4 regions of the Kocuria sediminis genome follow, and region 1 is predicted to be linked to each of the others. Evidence: riboswitches for the same ligand, from Rfam matches in the RefSeq annotation. Region 1 holds a riboswitch; each other region holds the start of a gene.
What was found. A riboswitch is a leader RNA that binds a small molecule or an ion and turns the genes downstream of it on or off. The one in region 1 is predicted to bind cyclic di-AMP.
Positions count from the first base shown of each region.

Region 1 (3,959 bases):
CGGAGGGCCCCGACGCCGACGCCTGGCTGGACATCGTCCAGGCCTTCGCCGGCCGATCGGGCCCGGGGCGGGCGCCGCTGGCGTAGGCCGCATGGAAAGGAAGCGCCGGACCGGGTAGCGGCGAGGTCCCGCGGAGCACCGGATCACGACGACGCTGCGGGTGACACAGCCAGCGGTCGTGACGAGCTCGGCCGAGCGGTGGAGCAGGACACCCACGCCGAGCGGACCGCACTGCCGTCGCACCCGGCGCCGACCCGTCACATGCCGCCGCCGCCCTGGTCCCGGGCACTGCCGAGTCCTAGCGTGAGGGCCACCAGTCGCCACAGCGGCACAACGGCGGCCACCAAAGAGCGGGGACGGCATGAGCACACTTTCGGAGGACCAGGGCAACCGCAGCGTCACCGCGCCGGACGGGCGCCGCCTGGAGTTCCGGCTCACCGGCCCGCCCGGCGGCCTGCCGGTCGTCTTCCACCACGGCGCGCCCAGCGCCGCGGTCCCGTTCGGGCCGCTCGAGCGCGCGGCCGCGGACCGCGGGCTCCAGGTGCTCACCGTCTCGCGTCCCGGCTACGGCGCCTCGGACCCGCTCCCGGAGCAGACGGCCCCCGGCACGGTGGCCGGCGCCGTGGCCGACACCCGGTGCGTCCTGGACGAGCTGGGTGCGGAGGAATTCCTCGCCCTGGGCTGGTCCAGCGGCGGCCCGCGCGCCCTGGCCTGCGGCGCGCTGCTGCCCGGCCGCTGCCGCGCGGTCGCCTCCCTGGCCGGCTACGCCCCGCCGCGCGCCGAGGGACTGGACCCGGTCGCCGGGATGGACGAGGACAGCGCGGCCGAGTTCACCGCCGCCCGGCAGGGACGCCGGGCGCTCGAGGCCTACCTCGCGGAACAGGTGCAGGCCATGACCGCGGCCGCCTCGGCGCCGGATGGCGACGTCGTCGAGCTGCTGCGCGCCATGCTCCCGCCGGTGGACCGGGCGGTGATGACCGGGGACTTCGCCGACTACGTCATGGGCGCGGCCGAGCACTCCCTGCGCCAGGGCATCGTGGGCTGGCGCGACGACGACCTCGCGGTGGACCGCGCGTGGGGCTTCGCCGTGGAGGAGATCGCCGTGCCGACACGGATCTGGCACGGCCGGGAGGACCGCGCCGTCCCGGTGACCCACGGGGAGTGGCTCGCCGCGCACGTGCCGGGCGCCCGGGCGCACCTGCTGGAGCGCGAGGGGCACCTCTCCCTCGTGGCCCGACTCGATCGGGTCCTGGACGACCTGCTCGACGCCGCCGAGGTCGACGAGGACGGGCGATAGGGCCGGCACGCCGGAAGCGTCCGCGAAAAACCGCCCCCCTCCCCCGGGCGGTCATTACTAACGCAATATTTTCTTTTAGCGAATTCCCGTGTGAACCCTGGGGCCCACTAAAAGGTCGTCCTTTCCGCCCCCACCAAGGTGCCGCTCACGCTGGCTGCCTAATGCTCCGCGAAGCATTCCCCGCGGTTTCTCGCGCCATAACGCGCGTGTCACCCCGGACACCCCGCCCCAGGGCAGGGGCGGACTCTCCGGCGGACACGAATGGAACAGAGCCCCAGGTCAAGCCCACTTTTGTCCTGAGATGCGCCTCCTGGAGGATCCCCGTCGGCACCCCTCACCACGCAACTTCGCGCGAGCGCGAAGGCCCACAACCGAATCGCAACAGATTCCGAGACGCGCCCGTGATCAAAACGAGACTTTCTCGTTACTTTTCGATTAGTTTTCTCTCCGTGCCGATTCCCCCACTGATCGGCACCCCCGTGCACATCGCCGAATTCTGCCGGTGCCCGGGGCCCCCTGAACACATCGCTCGGCAGAAGCGGGGGAACCAGAAACGGCCCCTCCCCCGGGACCTAGGGGTTAAGTCGCCAGGGCCTCCACCCTGCGACCGGGTGTCTCCCACCCGCATCCGACAGCTCACCTCGCAGGCAAGAGGGAGGACATCACTCATGCCCATCTTCCACTCCCGCACGCCCCGCCACCGCGCCCAGCGCTCGTTCCCCCTGGGGCGCACGGCGACCCTGGCGGTCGCCGCCGGCGCCATGGCGCTCGGCAGCGTGGCCCCGGCCCAGGCCGCCCCGGCCGCAGCCCCCCAGCAGCTCCTCAGCATCCAGTCCCAGTCCGGCAAGGCTGCGACCATCGCCGCCGCCGCCAGGAGCCAGCTCGGCGTGACGCAGGACTGCACCTCCCTGGTCACCAAGTCCCTGCGCGCGGCCGGGATCAACCACCACGGGTGGCCGGTCTCCTACCTGAACCTCGGCACCCGGGTCTCCGCCGCCCAGGCCCAGCCCGGTGACCTGGTCTACTACGCCAACGGCGGCATGGGCTTCGCCCACATCGCCGTGTACATCGGCGGCGGCAAGGCCGTCCACGGCGGCTGGAACGGCAACCAGACGGTCATCCAGACCGTTAACGTCGGCTCGGGTCCCGTCTACATCCGCGTGCGCTGACCCCAGGCCCGTGAGGGGGAAGTGCGGTTCCCGGCCGTCCCGGCGGGAACCGCACTTCCGCGCTCCACGGGCACAACCTCTGGATGCGGGACACCCCGCGACTGGACCGACGGGGACATCCCTCCGGGACTACTCTTCCCAGACTGATATATGAGTCGTATGCTCAGTGCGGATCCAGCAGTGGATCGATCGCCGACTCGACGAGGAGTGGAACAGCATGCGGCAACTCGCACACCGGCTCGACCGGCTGGGGACCGAAACGGCCTTCAGCGTCGCCCAGGCCGCGGCCGCCTGGAAGGCACAGGGGAACCGCGTGTACCCCTTCCACCTCGGCGACATCAACATCCCGACGGCCCCGCACATCGTCGAGGCCATGAACCGGGCTATCGCCGACGGCTACACGGGCTACTGCCCCGGCCCCGGCATTCCGCAGCTGCGGGAGGCCCTCGCCGAGGACATCGGCTCGCGTCGCGGCATCGGCCTCACCCCCGACAACATCGTCGTGATGCCCGGCGGCAAGCCCGTCATCACGAAGTTCCTGCAGGCGGTCATGAACCCCGGCCAGGAGGTGCTCTACCCGAACCCCGGCTTCCCGATCTACGAGTCGCAGATCGAGTACCTCGGGGGCACGTCCGTGCCGTACCGCTATCTCCCCACGGAGAGCGGCTTCGCGATCGACCTCGACCAGGTGCGCGCCTCGATCACCCCGCACACGGTCGCCATCATCTACAACGACCTGCAGAACCCCATCTCGGCCGAGTCGACGGCGGCCGAGCGCGAGGCCGTCGCGCAGCTTGCCCAGGAGCACAACCTCTGGGTGCTCTCCGACGAGGCCTACTTCGAGACGCGCTACGAGGGGGTCTCGAACTCGATCGCGTCACTGCCCGGCATGGCCGAGCGCACCGTCATCCTCTACACGTTCAGCAAGAAGTTCGCCATGACCGGCTCACGCCTCGGCTGCGCCGTCGCACCGCCCGAGATCGCCAAGGTGCTCAGCACGCTCAACACCAACGACGAGTCGTGCACCACCCACTACGTGCAGTGGGCCGGCATCGAAGCCCTCCGCGGCCCCCAGGAACCCGTGCAGCAGATGCTCGACGTCCTGCGCGAGCGCCGGGACGCCGCCTGTGAGCTGGTGAACGCCACGCCCGGCATGCACGTGGCCGTCCCGCACTCGACGTTCTACCTGTTCCCCGACGTCACCGCCGCCATGGAGCGCATGGGCTGCACCGAAGTCGGCGACTTCGCCACGGCGGCCCTGCAGCAGACCGGCGTGTCCTTCTGCACGCGGGAGCACTTCGGCCGACGCCAACCGGGCGAGGAGCGACAGTACATCCGGCTCGCCTACTCGGGCATCGACGTCGACGACATCCGCGTCGGCCTCGACCGCCTGCGCCAGTGGATCGAGTCGGCATGAGCCGGGTCGTCGTCACGGGACGGGTGCCCGACGCCGCGATCGAGAAGCTCCGCGCCGAGCACGAGGTCGACGCCTG
Region 1 covers NZ_WOGU01000007.1:93,538-97,496, forward strand. Annotated here, with positions in the region: gene GMA12_RS09795 (TIGR03084 family metal-binding protein) at 1-86, shown strand, start outside; gene GMA12_RS09800 (alpha/beta fold hydrolase) at 362-1,297, shown strand; cyclic di-AMP (ydaO/yuaA leader) riboswitch at 1,775-1,960, shown strand; gene GMA12_RS09805 (NlpC/P60 family protein) at 1,966-2,466, shown strand; gene GMA12_RS09810 (pyridoxal phosphate-dependent aminotransferase) at 2,684-3,883, shown strand; gene GMA12_RS09815 (2-hydroxyacid dehydrogenase) at 3,880-3,959, shown strand, end outside.

Region 2 (3,959 bases), on a different contig from region 1:
TCGCGGCCTTCTGCTCCGCCTTCTGCTCGGACGCCTTCTGGGCCTTCGTCATGTGGGCGGCCGGCTCGAGGGAGACGGTGGGGGCGGCGGAGGGGGTCGCAGCGGCCACGGCGGACAGCGGGGCGTCGGCGGCGGCCTCCTGGGCCGGTGCCTCCTGGGCGGAGACGGTGGTGGCCAGCGCCAGGCCGGAGAAGGCGGCGACGGCGGCCACGGTGCGGGCCTTGCCCGAGAGGAGGGAGCCGATGCCGGTCGAGGAGTTCAGGTCACGAGTCATGGGGGGATTCAGCAGGCTTTCTGGAGGGCCGGGCGAACCTGCCGGGAGACTGCGGTGACAGCACGGATCACCCCGCGCGGGGGCGCGCGGGGTGATGCGATCTCCGGCAGCGCGGCGTTCCGGATGCGGAAGGCCGCGCACGGCGGGGGAATGGAGGAGGGATGTCCGGGGGGACGGGGCGCACAGCACCCGAGGAGACGGGGGTGCGGGGCGGACCCGGGAGTGCGGGTCGCGGTGGTCCGGGGAGGACCGGGTGTCCCCCGCGGCGACCCTGAGGCTGCCGCGGGGGACGAGCCGGATCAGCCGATCCGGTAGTAGCCGTCGAGCTGCATCGCGTTGACGGAGTGGATCTGCGTGCCCTGCGACGGGTTCAGCGCGGAGATCATCTTGCCGCCGCCGATGTAGATGCCCACGTGACCGCCGCCGTTCTGGGAGACGAGGTCGCCGGGCTGCGGGGTGGACACCGGGGTGCCGGCGGCGAACTGGGCCCAGGTGGTGCGGGGCAGGTCGATGCCGTTCTGGGCGAAGACCCACTGGGTGAAGCCGGAGCAGTCCCAGGCGCCGAAGGCGGTGCCGCCGTAGACGTAGCCGGAGCCGATGCCCTGCTGGGCGGTGCCCACGATGCCGCCGGCGGCCGCGGGGATCTCGCTCGTGGCGTTGGACTGCGGGGTCACGCTGGCGGTGGAGGCGGCCGGCTGCGCGGCGGGGGCGGGGGCCTGGTAGGCCGGGGCCGCGGGCTGCGCGGCGACGGGGGCCTCGTAGGTGTAGGAAGCCAGCGAGGCGGCGGCCGGGGCCGGGGCCGAGTAGGCGGCGCCGGAGGACGCGGGGATCTCGGCGTAGGCCTGGGCCGGGGCGATGGAGCCGACGATCGCGGCGCCGGCTGCGGCGGCGATCGTGGTGTTGCGCACGGCGTGAGAGGTGGTCTCGGCGCGGTGGCGGGCAGTGTTCTGCTTGAAAATAGCCATGGGTGTGTTCCTCCCTTTGCCTACGAGGTGAGCTGTCGGATTCGGGTGGGAGACACCCGGCCGCGGAGCGCGTGCGCTCCGGCGACTTAACCCCAAGGCCCCGGATCATCGGGACCGGAAATGGTTCCCCCGCTTCTGCCAAGCAGTTTCTGTGCATGGGCCCCGGGCACCGGCAGAATTCGGCGATGTGCACGAGGGCGCCGATCCGACCAGTGATCGGCACGCGTTGAACAATACATGACCGGTTACGGAAGTGTCACGTTTTGATCACGAACGATCACGGAATTGCATCGCACAGGGAATGGAAACCCGCGGATTGTGTCGCCCTCCGCTATCAGTGCGATGCGCCGGCGCACGGTGGAGCGAGGGTCAGGGCACCCCGGACACGGCCGCTCACCAGGGCGTTCACCGCGGACGGGGCGTCATCCGGCCGGACTGGCCGAAAGTGCCTTGTGAACGTCCCCACAAGGGTGGTCGGGTCTCGGGCCGGACCCCGCGACGTGCCCTGCGACGGGTCCCGCGCAGGGGGACGGCCGGGTGCGCGCTCAGGCGGCGAGGACCCGGATGGCCCCGGCCGTGCGCAGGTCGATCTCCGCGGACCGGCCGGTCTCGGCCACCTCGATCCGCACCCGCTGGCCCTCCACGCGGGCCCGGACCACGGCCCCGGTGAGCACGCCCACGTCGCTCAGCACGCCCAGCAGCGCGGCGTCGGCCTGCACGACCTCCGGCAGCAGCGCCACGGTGTGCGTCCCCTCCGGATCCGCGCGGGCGGCCTCGAGCAGGGAGGGGTGCCCCGCCGCCGTCGGGCTGTCCCCGACGCCCAGTGCGGCCAGACCCGGGATCGGCGTGCCGTACGGGGAGTAGCGGGGGCTGTGCAGCAAGTCCACCAGGCGCCGCTCGACCTGCTCGCTCATCACGTGCTCCCAGCGGCACGCCTCGTCGTGGACCTGAGCCAGGTCCAGTCCGATGACGTCGGCCAGCAGCCGCTCCGCCAGACGGTGCTTGCGCATCACCTGCACCGCTCGTTCGCGGCCCAGCTCGGTGAGCACCAGGGAGCGGTCGGATCCCACCGTCAGCAGTCCGTCGCGCTCCATCCGGGACACCGTCTGCGAGACGGTCGGCCCGGAGTGGTCGAGGCGCTCGACGATGCGCGCCCGCATGGGCGTGATGCCCTCCTCCTCGAGCTCGAGCACGGTCCGCAGGTACATCTCCGTCGTGTCGATCAGATCGCTCATGCCTCAGTCATCCTTCGTCCGGCCGTCCGTCCCCGGGGATCCCGCCCGGTCCGGTCTTCCCGCACGAGCTTAGTCCGCGTGCCCCCGGCGCGGAGGGGACCGCGCCCCGGCGGCGGGGGGCGGTCCCGGGTGGGGCAGAATGGGCCGGGGCCCCGCCGCGCACGCCCCTGCGCGGCCGCCGCGCCCGCCGCCCGCCGCACGTCCGTCATGAGGGAGCACCCGTTGTCCGCACACGTCACCATCCCCCAGCACCTGCTGCCCGCCGACGGCCGGTTCGGCGCCGGGCCCTCCAAGGTCCGCCCGGAGCAGGTCGACGCCGTCGCCCGGGCCGGGGCGGGGATGCTCGGGACCTCCCACCGGCAGGCACCGGTCCGGCAGCTCGTGGGCTCGGTGCGCGAGGGCCTGGCGCAGTTCCTCGGTCTCCCCGAGGGGCACGAGGTCCTGCTCGGGCTCGGCGGGGCCACCGCCTTCTGGGACGCCGCCGTCTTCGGGCTGGTCGAGCGGAAGGCCCAGCACCTGGTGTTCGGCGAGTTCGGCGCCAAGTTCGCCCAGGCCACCGGCGCCGCGCCGTTCCTGGAGGCCTCCTCGGTGCTGGAGTCCCTGCCCGGCACCCGGCCGGAGCCGCGGGCCGAGGACGGCGTGGACGTCTACGCGTGGCCCCAGAACGAGACCTCCACCGGGGTGGCCGCCCCCGTGGTGCGGCCCGCCGGCATCGCGGACGAGGCGCTGGTGCTGGTCGACGCCACCTCGGCCGCGGGCGGAATGGCCGCGGACCTCTCCGCGGCGGACGTCTACTACTTCTCCCCGCAGAAGAACCTCGGCTCCGACGGCGGGCTGTGGCTGGGGGCCTTCTCCCCCGCCGCGATCGAGCGGATCGAGCGGATCGGCGCCTCGGGCCGCTGGGTCCCCGACTTCCTGAAGCTGACCGCGGCCCTGGAGAACTCGCGCAAGGACCAGACCTACAACACCCCCGCGCTGGCCACGCTCGTGATGCTCGACGAGCAGCTGCGCTGGCTCAACGACCGGGGCGGCATGGCCTGGGCGGCGGCCCGCACGAAGGAGTCCTCCGACCTGGTCTACGCCTGGGCCGAGGCCTCCCCCTTCGCCGCCCCCTTCGTGCCCCGCCCGCAGGACCGCTCCACGGTGATCACCACGGTGGACTTCGACTCGACCGTGGACGCCGCCGCCGTGGCCGCCGTGCTGCGCGCCCACGGCGTGGTGGACGTGGAGCCCTACCGCAAGCTGGGGCGCAACCAGCTGCGGATCGCCACGTTCGTGTCGATCGAGCCCGACGACGTGGCGCGGCTGCTGGCCTGCGTGGACCACGTCGTCGACGGGCTGCGCGCGGCGGGCGGCGGACGCTAGGGGGCTCCCCCCGAGGACGCCGCCCCGGTGGCGGGGCCCTGGGCGCGCAGCCGCAGCCAGAACAGGGCGCCGACCAGGGCCCCGCCGAGCCCGGCGGCCACGGCCACGCCCATGCCCCAC
Region 2 covers NZ_WOGU01000003.1:246,882-250,840, forward strand. Annotated here, with positions in the region: gene GMA12_RS05415 (C40 family peptidase) at 1-274, opposite strand, end outside; gene GMA12_RS05420 (C40 family peptidase) at 574-1,239, opposite strand; cyclic di-AMP (ydaO/yuaA leader) riboswitch at 1,245-1,434, opposite strand; gene GMA12_RS05425 (metal-dependent transcriptional regulator) at 1,785-2,474, opposite strand; gene serC (phosphoserine transaminase) at 2,697-3,839, shown strand; gene GMA12_RS05435 (MFS transporter) at 3,836-3,959, opposite strand, start outside.
Region 2: linked by a shared signal. The riboswitch ahead of GMA12_RS05420 (C40 family peptidase) and the one ahead of GMA12_RS09805 (NlpC/P60 family protein) in region 1 are both predicted to bind cyclic di-AMP.

Region 3 (3,959 bases), on a different contig from region 1:
ACCGGGGTGCGGTCACGGAGCCGGTGAGCGCCAGCGAGGGGCCGGCCGCACCGAGGACCAAGGCCACGGCGAACAGAACCCCGCCCCACCACTCCGCCGTCCCCGGTGCCCCGCTGATGCCCCGGAAACCAGTGGAGCCGGTGCGGGCCCGGTGGATCCAGGACCGCACCCCGAACGCGGCCACCAGACCGGTCAGGTACAGGCCCAGCGCGAGGGCCGGGGCCAAGTCAGTCATCATCGTCGTCCTCCTCGATTGGACGGGCCCGTCCAGGCCTTCCAGCTTTCAAGAGCGGTGCCGGCCAGGGCGGCACAAGTGAACTCAACAACGGCCTGGGGCCCAACCGTGCCGGTGAGCCGGTAACGCCCCGTGGAGCCATGACACTGACAGTACATAGGTTCGTGTACCTTTGGGGCATGAGCACGGTGACCCTCACACATGCCTCGGCCCTGTCCCGGCTGGGTAATGCCCTCTCGGATGCGACGCGCACCCAGGTCCTGCTGGCCCTGCGCGAAGGACCGGCCCGGCCCTCGGAGCTGGCTCAATCCCTTGGTGTCTCCAAGCAGGTGATGTCCAATCAGCTGGCCTGCCTGCGTGGCTGCGGGCTGGTGGCCTCTACCCCGGAAGGGCGTAGCACCTGGTACTCCCTGGCCGATCCCCGCCTGGGCGAGGCCCTGGGGGACCTGCTGGAGCTGGTCATCACCGTGGACCCGACCTGCTGCTCCCCGGAAGGATGCACCTGCGCATGACCTCTCTGACCCTGGGTCCTAAGCCCGTCACCGATGCCCGCCGAGCGGTGCTGCACCGGCGGGTGCGCTGGATCGTGGCCGGCACCATCACCTACAACGTGCTCGAGGCGATCATCGCGATCACCGCCGGGCGCATTGCGTCCTCCTCGGCACTGATCGGGTTCGGCCTGGACTCCATCGTCGAGGTCCTCTCGGCGGCCGCGGTGGCCTGGCAGTTCGCCGCCCCCGACCCGCACCGCCGGGAGAAGATGGCCATGCGGGTGATCGCCCTCTCCTTCTTCGGGCTGGCCACCTTCGTCACCATCGACGCGATCCGCACCCTGGCCGGGGCCGCCGAACCCGAGCACTCCCCGGTGGGGATCGTGCTGGCGGCCGTGAGCCTGGTGATCATGCCGTTCCTGTCCTGGTTCGAACGCCGCACCGGCCGGGAACTGGGCTCGGCTTCGGCGGTGGCCGACTCGAAGCAGACCTTGCTGTGCACCTACCTCTCGGCCGTGCTCCTGGTGGGCCTGGTGCTCAACAGCACCCTGGGCTGGTCCTGGGCCGATCCGCTGGCTGCCCTGGTGATCGCCGCCGTGGCCGTGAAGGAAGGGCTGGAAGCTTGGCGCGGGGATGCCTGCTGCGCCCCGATCTCGGTCCTCACTGCCGAAGACAGCACACGTGACAGCGACGGCTGTGGCGGATGCGGGGCCACCTGCACCTGCTGCGCCCACTGAAATTCAGCCCGCACGCACCGGCACCGCGTGACAGGCGCCGGTGCGTGCGGCTTCTCAGATGCCCGGGTAGGCGGGAATCGCGGCGGACAGCGCGCAATCCTCCGATGAGCAGAAGCGGGCCCTACGCGCCGGTAGCCCGATTGGGGCTTCGGTGGGCATTTCTCCGGCCACCATGCTGATCATCGCCCCACCGGTCACCACCAGGACCGACAGAGCCAGGGCGTCCGCGGCCTGGTGCAGGGTGAAGTAACCCAGGGTGGGCCCGAGCAGGATCAGGACGGCGAAGCCTAGAGCCAGCAGGCCCCGGCGGCGCCGGGTGATGTGTGCCCGGCGAACCCGTGGCGATGCTAGGAGCACCACTGAGTACGCGCCTCCTCAGGCCCTCCCATAATTTCCAGGAAATTCACAGAAGAAATTCGATAAAACTCTAGGGATTTATCAAATCTTGATCTTCTTCTTCATGATCTCTATACATTCTCGAATCCGACTGTGATTGTTTCGTGATCATCTTGTACTCTTCGGTGCGTGCCGACCGCTGATCCTGTCGGCGCCCTCGTGCACATCGCCGAATTCTGCCGGTGCCCGGGGCCCATGCACAGAAACTGCTTGGCAGAAGCGGGGGAACCATTTCCGGTCCCGATGATCCGGGGCCTTGGGGTTAAGCCGTTCAGAGCGCACGCGCTCCGCGGCCGGGTGTCTCCCACCCGAATCCGACAGCTCACCTCGTAGGCAAAGGGAGGAACACACCCATGGCTATTTTCAAGCAGAACACTGCCCGCCACCGCGCCGAGACCACCTCTCACGCCGTGCGCAACACCACGATCGCCGCCGCCGCCGGCGCCGCGATCGTCGGCTCCATCGCCCCGGCCCAGGCCTACGCCGAGATCCCCGCCGCCAGTGGAACTTCCTATGCGGCTCCGGCCTCCGCGATGGCCGACCTGGCCTCCTACACCTATCAGGCCCCCGCTGCGCAGGCCCCGACCGTTCAGGCTGCCTCGTCCGTGAGCCCGCAGTCCACCACCACGACCGCGATTACCCCGGCCGCCGGCGGGATCGTCGGCACCGCCCAGCAGGGCGTGGGGGGCGGCTACGTCTGGGGTGGAACCTCGTTCGGCGCCTGGGACTGCTCCGGCTTCACCCAGTGGGTTTACGCCCAGAACGGCATCGACCTGCCCCGCACGAGCTTCCAGCAGATCGCCGCCGCCACGCCGACCACCACTCCGCAGCCTGGTGACCTGGTGTCCCAGAACGGCGGCAACCACATCGGCATCTACATCGGCGGCGGCAAGATGATCTCGGCGCTGAACCCGACCCAGGGGACCTTCGTTCACTCCGTCAACGCCATGGCCCTCGACGGGTACTACACCTACCGCTGAGTCTCGCCACAACGCCGGTGGCCACGCCTCCTGAAGCCATTCCCCCAGTGCGGGGTGCCTCGAAAGCACCAACACCTGAAAGCCTTTCAAGGTACCCCGCGCCAGTGGTCGGAGCCACGAACAGCAGCGTCACGGTCCTGCCGTGGCGTGAGTCGGTGGCCAACGGACGGGGCAGGAGGCGACCTTGCCGGCCGACCCATAGGGCACCCGCGGCCACGCCTGCACTCCCGCTGAACTGGATTGGCCCCCTCCTGCCACGCAGGGGCGACGCTGCGGCAGGACGACCCGCCGGGGGCGCGGTGCGCGATCGGGGAACGGGGATGCCGCAGTGGCGGACGGCATCCCCGTCCGCCCATACCGTAGGAACGCAAGCTGGACGTTGCCCGGGCCTCGTTCGACCCCCATCCCGTTTGATACAGATTCTGCTGTACGGTTATGGCATGAGGATCTTGTCCCCGGTCGAGGTGATGTCCCGGTTCGGCAAAGCACTGGCCGATCCCACTCGGGCCGCGGTGCTCTTGCAGCTGCAGCAGGGCCCGGCGGTGCCCTCGGAGCTGGCGGCTCGGATCGGGGTGAGTCGCCAGATCCTGTCCAATCATCTGGCCTGCTTGCGTGACTGCGGGTTGGTCGTGGGCGTGCCGATCGGGCGCAATGTGCGCTATGAGCTCTCGGACCCGAAGCTGGCTCATGCCCTAGAGGACCTGCTGGGCACCATCCTCACCGTCGAGGCGGTGTGCCGGTGCGGCACCCCTGAGTGCACCGCCGAGGACCTTGCTGATGACGCCACCGTCCAGGAGGTCCCGGCATGAGCGGGGAACACCACCACGCCCATGCCGCCACCGGGCGGCGGGGCAAGCTGGCGGTGGTCTTCCTCATCACCGCCACGATCATGGTCGCCGAGATCATCGGTGCTATGATCTCGGGCAGTCTGGCGCTGCTGGCCGATGCCGGGCACATGTTCACCGACTCGGCCGGATTGCTGATCGCTTTCATCGCCGCGACCCTGGCGCTGAAGCCGGCCACGGACAAGCGCACCTGGGGCTACAAGCGCGCCGAAATCGTGGCCGCAGCCGCACAAGCATCCGTACTGCTGGCCGTGGGCGGGTTCGTGGCCGTCGAA
Region 3 covers NZ_WOGU01000017.1:42,632-46,590, reverse strand. Annotated here, with positions in the region: gene GMA12_RS16370 (methyltransferase family protein) at 1-238, opposite strand, end outside; gene GMA12_RS16365 (ArsR/SmtB family transcription factor) at 415-747, shown strand; gene GMA12_RS16360 (cation efflux transmembrane domain-containing protein) at 744-1,463, shown strand; gene GMA12_RS16355 (hypothetical protein) at 1,518-1,823, opposite strand; cyclic di-AMP (ydaO/yuaA leader) riboswitch at 2,017-2,207, shown strand; gene GMA12_RS16350 (C40 family peptidase) at 2,213-2,839, shown strand; gene GMA12_RS16345 (ArsR/SmtB family transcription factor) at 3,280-3,648, shown strand; gene GMA12_RS16340 (cation diffusion facilitator family transporter) at 3,645-3,959, shown strand, end outside.
Region 3: linked by a shared signal. The riboswitch ahead of GMA12_RS16350 (C40 family peptidase) and the one ahead of GMA12_RS09805 (NlpC/P60 family protein) in region 1 are both predicted to bind cyclic di-AMP.

Region 4 (3,959 bases), on a different contig from region 1:
GCATCCGGCCGTGGTCCCACCGGCCAGAGCCGGGCAGGAGCAAAAGCCTGGCCATGGAACGGCGCCACAGCCTGCCCCGCGGCCATCGACCGCAAATCTGCGTTGGTGGGCGCGGTGGACCTGTCCTGAAGCCCAGTCTGCGGCAGAGCCGGAAGGATATGAGTTATTCATGCACGCTGCCCGGGAAAACGGCGTCCAACGGCGGGGCGGCATCTCGCAACGTCGCCACGCCAACGGTTCCCGGTGCATCCCGCCCCGGATCCCGGCCCGCCCCCCCTTCAACGAGGGGCCGACTTCTCCAGGGTCATCTTCTCCAGGGTCATCGGAGCTGAGGGCGTTGGCCGCTGGAGGGTGGTCAGGGACTGTGCCGGGTCTTGTCATCCGAAGAACACCGCAGCCTTCCCAGCTCTACATCGAATGGGGTCATCGTCGACATCAAGGCGGTTGAGCGCAGACAACTCCAGTGGGATGCACCCGGGATGCCGGCACGACAACGGCCGGCTGCCTTGATACCTAAAAGTGCCCCCAGGCGTGGATCCCGGGGGCGCGGAACCTGTCTGGCCGGCCAGGAACCGCGCACCCGGAATCGGTGTTTGCGTGCGGTCAGCGCACGCGGATGTAGACCGGGCCGGTGCCCACGTTGACGCTGTCGACGACGGTGCTGCCACCGTTCCAGCCGCCGTGGACGGCCTTGCCGCCGCCGATGTAGACGCCGATGTGGGCTGTGCCCATGCCGCCATCGGCGTAGTAGACGAGATCGCCGGGCTGGGCCTGGCCGGCGGAGACCCGGGTGCCGAGCGTGAAGTAATCAGCCGGCCACCCGCGGAAGTTGATCCCGGCCGCCCGCAGGGCGTTGCTCACCGCTGCGGTGCAGTCTTGACCGGTGCCTAGTTGTCCCATGGCAGCGGAGGCGATGGTCGCGCTCTTGCCGGAGGGCGAGCTCAGCGAGGTGACCGTGCGCTCAGCGGACGGAGCGGCCGGCGTAGCTGGCTTTGGGGCAGAAGCGACGGCGGTCCTCGGGCCAGCCTGCGCGGCTGGTTCCCGGGCGGGAACCGCCACCGGGGCAGGCTCGGTGACAGGCTCCGGGACCGTCTGGACGACTGGTTCTTGAATAGCTGCTTCTTGGACAACTGGCTTCGCGGCGAGTGTGTTGGCCGGTGCGTTGGCCGAAACGGGCGTGGCGGCCGGCGCCGGAACGGCCCCACCGGGTGCCACAACGGCCGGAACATCGAGCTTCTGCTCGGTCTTCTTATGCTCGGCCTTCTTCTGCTCGGTCTTCTGGTCGGTCTGCTTCTCGGCTGTGGTCACGTGGGCGACCGGCTCCAGGGACGGGGTGGGCGCTGCGGTGGGGGTGGCGGCAGCGACGGCCGACAGCGGAGCCTCAGCGGAGGCATCCGGGGCCGGGGTGGCCTGCACCGAGACGGTGGTGGCCAGGGCCAGGCCGGAGAAGGCGGCGACGGCGGCCACGGTGCGGGCCTTGCCGGTGAGGAGGGAGGTGATGCCGTTGGGGGAGGTCAGGTCACGAGTCATGAGGAGTTGTGCAGGCTTTCTGGCGGGCCGGGCGGATCTGCCGGAACGGTGCGGTGACAGCACGGAGCACCCCGCTCGGGGGCGCAAGATGTCGCGGGGTCCGGCAGAGCGGGCCCCGGATCAGGAGCACCGCGCACGGCGGAGAAGTGGAGGAACGGTGGGGTGTCTGCAGGGGAGGAAAAACTCACTCGCGAGGCAGGAATTCCCTGGATCAGCAGCTGCAACGACCGGGGCCCTCCGCAGCGACTCAGGCCGTTGCGGAGGGCGCACCGGGTCAGCGGTAGGTGTAGTACCCGTCCACCGGCATGGCGTTGACGGAGTGGACGAAGGTGCCCTGGGCGGGGTTCAGGGCGGAGATCATTTTGCCCCCGCCGATGTAGATGCCGATGTGGGCCCCGCCGTTCTGGGAGACGAGGTCTCCGGGCTGCGGGTTGGTCGTGGGGGTGGCCGCGGCGATCTGCTGGAAGCTGGTGCGGGGGATCTCGATGCCGTTCTGGGCGTAGGCCCACTTCGTGAATCCGGAGCAGTCCCAGGCGCCGAAGGCGGTCCCGCCCCAGACGTAGCCGGTGCCGGCGCCCTGCATCGCGGTGCCCACAATCCCGGACGCGCCGGTGATCTCGGTGATATCCGTCGACTGGGTGGACACCGTCGCGGTCGAAGCGCTCTGCTCAGGAGCCGCCGAGGCCTGGGGGGAGACGGCCTGGGGGGCAACGACGGCCCGGGGGGCTGTCGAAGAGTAGGCCGCCAGAGCGGACGCGGGGGCCGAGTAGGCAGTGGCGGTGTCCGTCGGGACCTCGGCGTAGGCCTGAGCCGGGGCGATGGAGCCGATCACTGCCGCACCTGCGGCAGCCGCGACCGTGGTGGTACGCACCAGGGGCGAGGTGGTCTCGGCGCGGTGGCGGGCAGTACGGCGCTTAAAAATGGTCATGGGGTGTGTTCCTCCCTTTGCCTACGAGGTGAGCTGTCGGATGCGGGTGGGAGACACCCGGCCGCCCCGGACGCATGCGTTCCGGGTGACTTAACCCCTAGGTCCCGGACCCCAGGACCGAAAATGGTTCCCCCGCTTCTGCCAAGCGATTTCTCTTCAGGAACCCCGAGCACCGGCAGAATTCGGCGATGTGCACGAGGGCGCCGACCGGATCAATCAGCGGCACGCAGTGGACAGTAGCCCACTCATAACGAAAGTGTCACGTTTAGATCACGGCCCGGATTCTTTCTTCGGCCGGGTCTGAAAGCTTTGGCTGCCGACTCTGAAAAGGCCCGGCCCAGAAGCCGTGGGTTCGTCGCTCCTGTGGCTCCGCATCACGACTGGCGTCGCATCCAATGCCGTGTGACTAGGGGAAATGGCGTCAGTGCACGGCCCTGCATGGACACCACCCCCCAGGGCGAGGGGGTTTTGGGTCGTGGGCGGCCTTCAGTATCACGAGGGGTGGCACGGAGAAGACTTTGAGGATTCCTTGAGCTTTCCTTCAGATTGAGAAGTTTCGGGGATGCCGTTCTGGGCCGCGCAGCGCGATTTCTTCATGAAAACTCCATAATTGCCCGGATCCCCGGCGGAGAAGGCCGCCCGAGGGAGTAGCGCTGTGCGCCACTGTGGCCTGGATCTTCATCAAATCTTCAAGAATTTGGGGCGCGCCACACGGAAAAGGCAGTTTACTGTCGATGGTATGGCGGGCTGGTTCCGGCTGGTTCGTCTCCTCGAGGAAGCCGACGAAGGAGCAAGCCATGACCCATCACGTGAGTGCGATGCTGGAGGCCTACCCGAAGGACCTCGGCGGGGTGGACAAGGGGAAGCTGGCCGCCTGTATCCAGGCCTGTTTCCAGTGCGCCCAGACCTGTACCGCCTGCGCGGATGCCTGCCTGTCCGAGGACATGGTCGCCGAGCTGACCAAGTGCATCCGCACCAACCTCGACTGCGCGGACCTGTGCGAGGCCACCGGACGTGTGCTCTCGCGGCACACCGGCTACGACGCGAACATCACCTTGGATGCGATCAAGGCCTGCCAGATGGCCTGCAAGGCGTGTGCAGATGAGTGCGAGCAGCACGCGTCCATGCACGAGCACTGCCGGATTTGTGCCGAGGCCTGCCGGCGGTGCGAGGCCGCCTGCGCCGAACTGGTCGCCTCCCTGGGCTGAGTCTCGCCTCCCACAGACCCATCACCCGGGCGGCGGGGGCGGTGAGGACACCCGTGGCCACCGGGATCGGCGTCACGGGCCGGATCTCCTCTGCGGAGGGGGCCACCGCCATGACGCACCCGCCGCCTGGGTGATGGCCCCCTACCGGGGGTTCCGTGGAGAGCGGCTTCCGCGGGAACTTGGCCTTTTCTGCAGGCTCAGACGCTGACCGGCGGATACCCGTGACGGGTCTCCGTCGGTGAAAGAGGATCCTGATGGGCTGATCGGGCCCGCCCGGAGGCGGGTTTCCTCTT
Region 4 covers NZ_WOGU01000022.1:17,796-21,754, reverse strand. Annotated here, with positions in the region: gene GMA12_RS17255 (C40 family peptidase) at 604-1,530, opposite strand; gene GMA12_RS17250 (C40 family peptidase) at 1,805-2,458, opposite strand; cyclic di-AMP (ydaO/yuaA leader) riboswitch at 2,465-2,656, opposite strand; gene GMA12_RS17245 (four-helix bundle copper-binding protein) at 3,256-3,666, shown strand.
Region 4: linked by a shared signal. The riboswitch ahead of GMA12_RS17250 (C40 family peptidase) and the one ahead of GMA12_RS09805 (NlpC/P60 family protein) in region 1 are both predicted to bind cyclic di-AMP.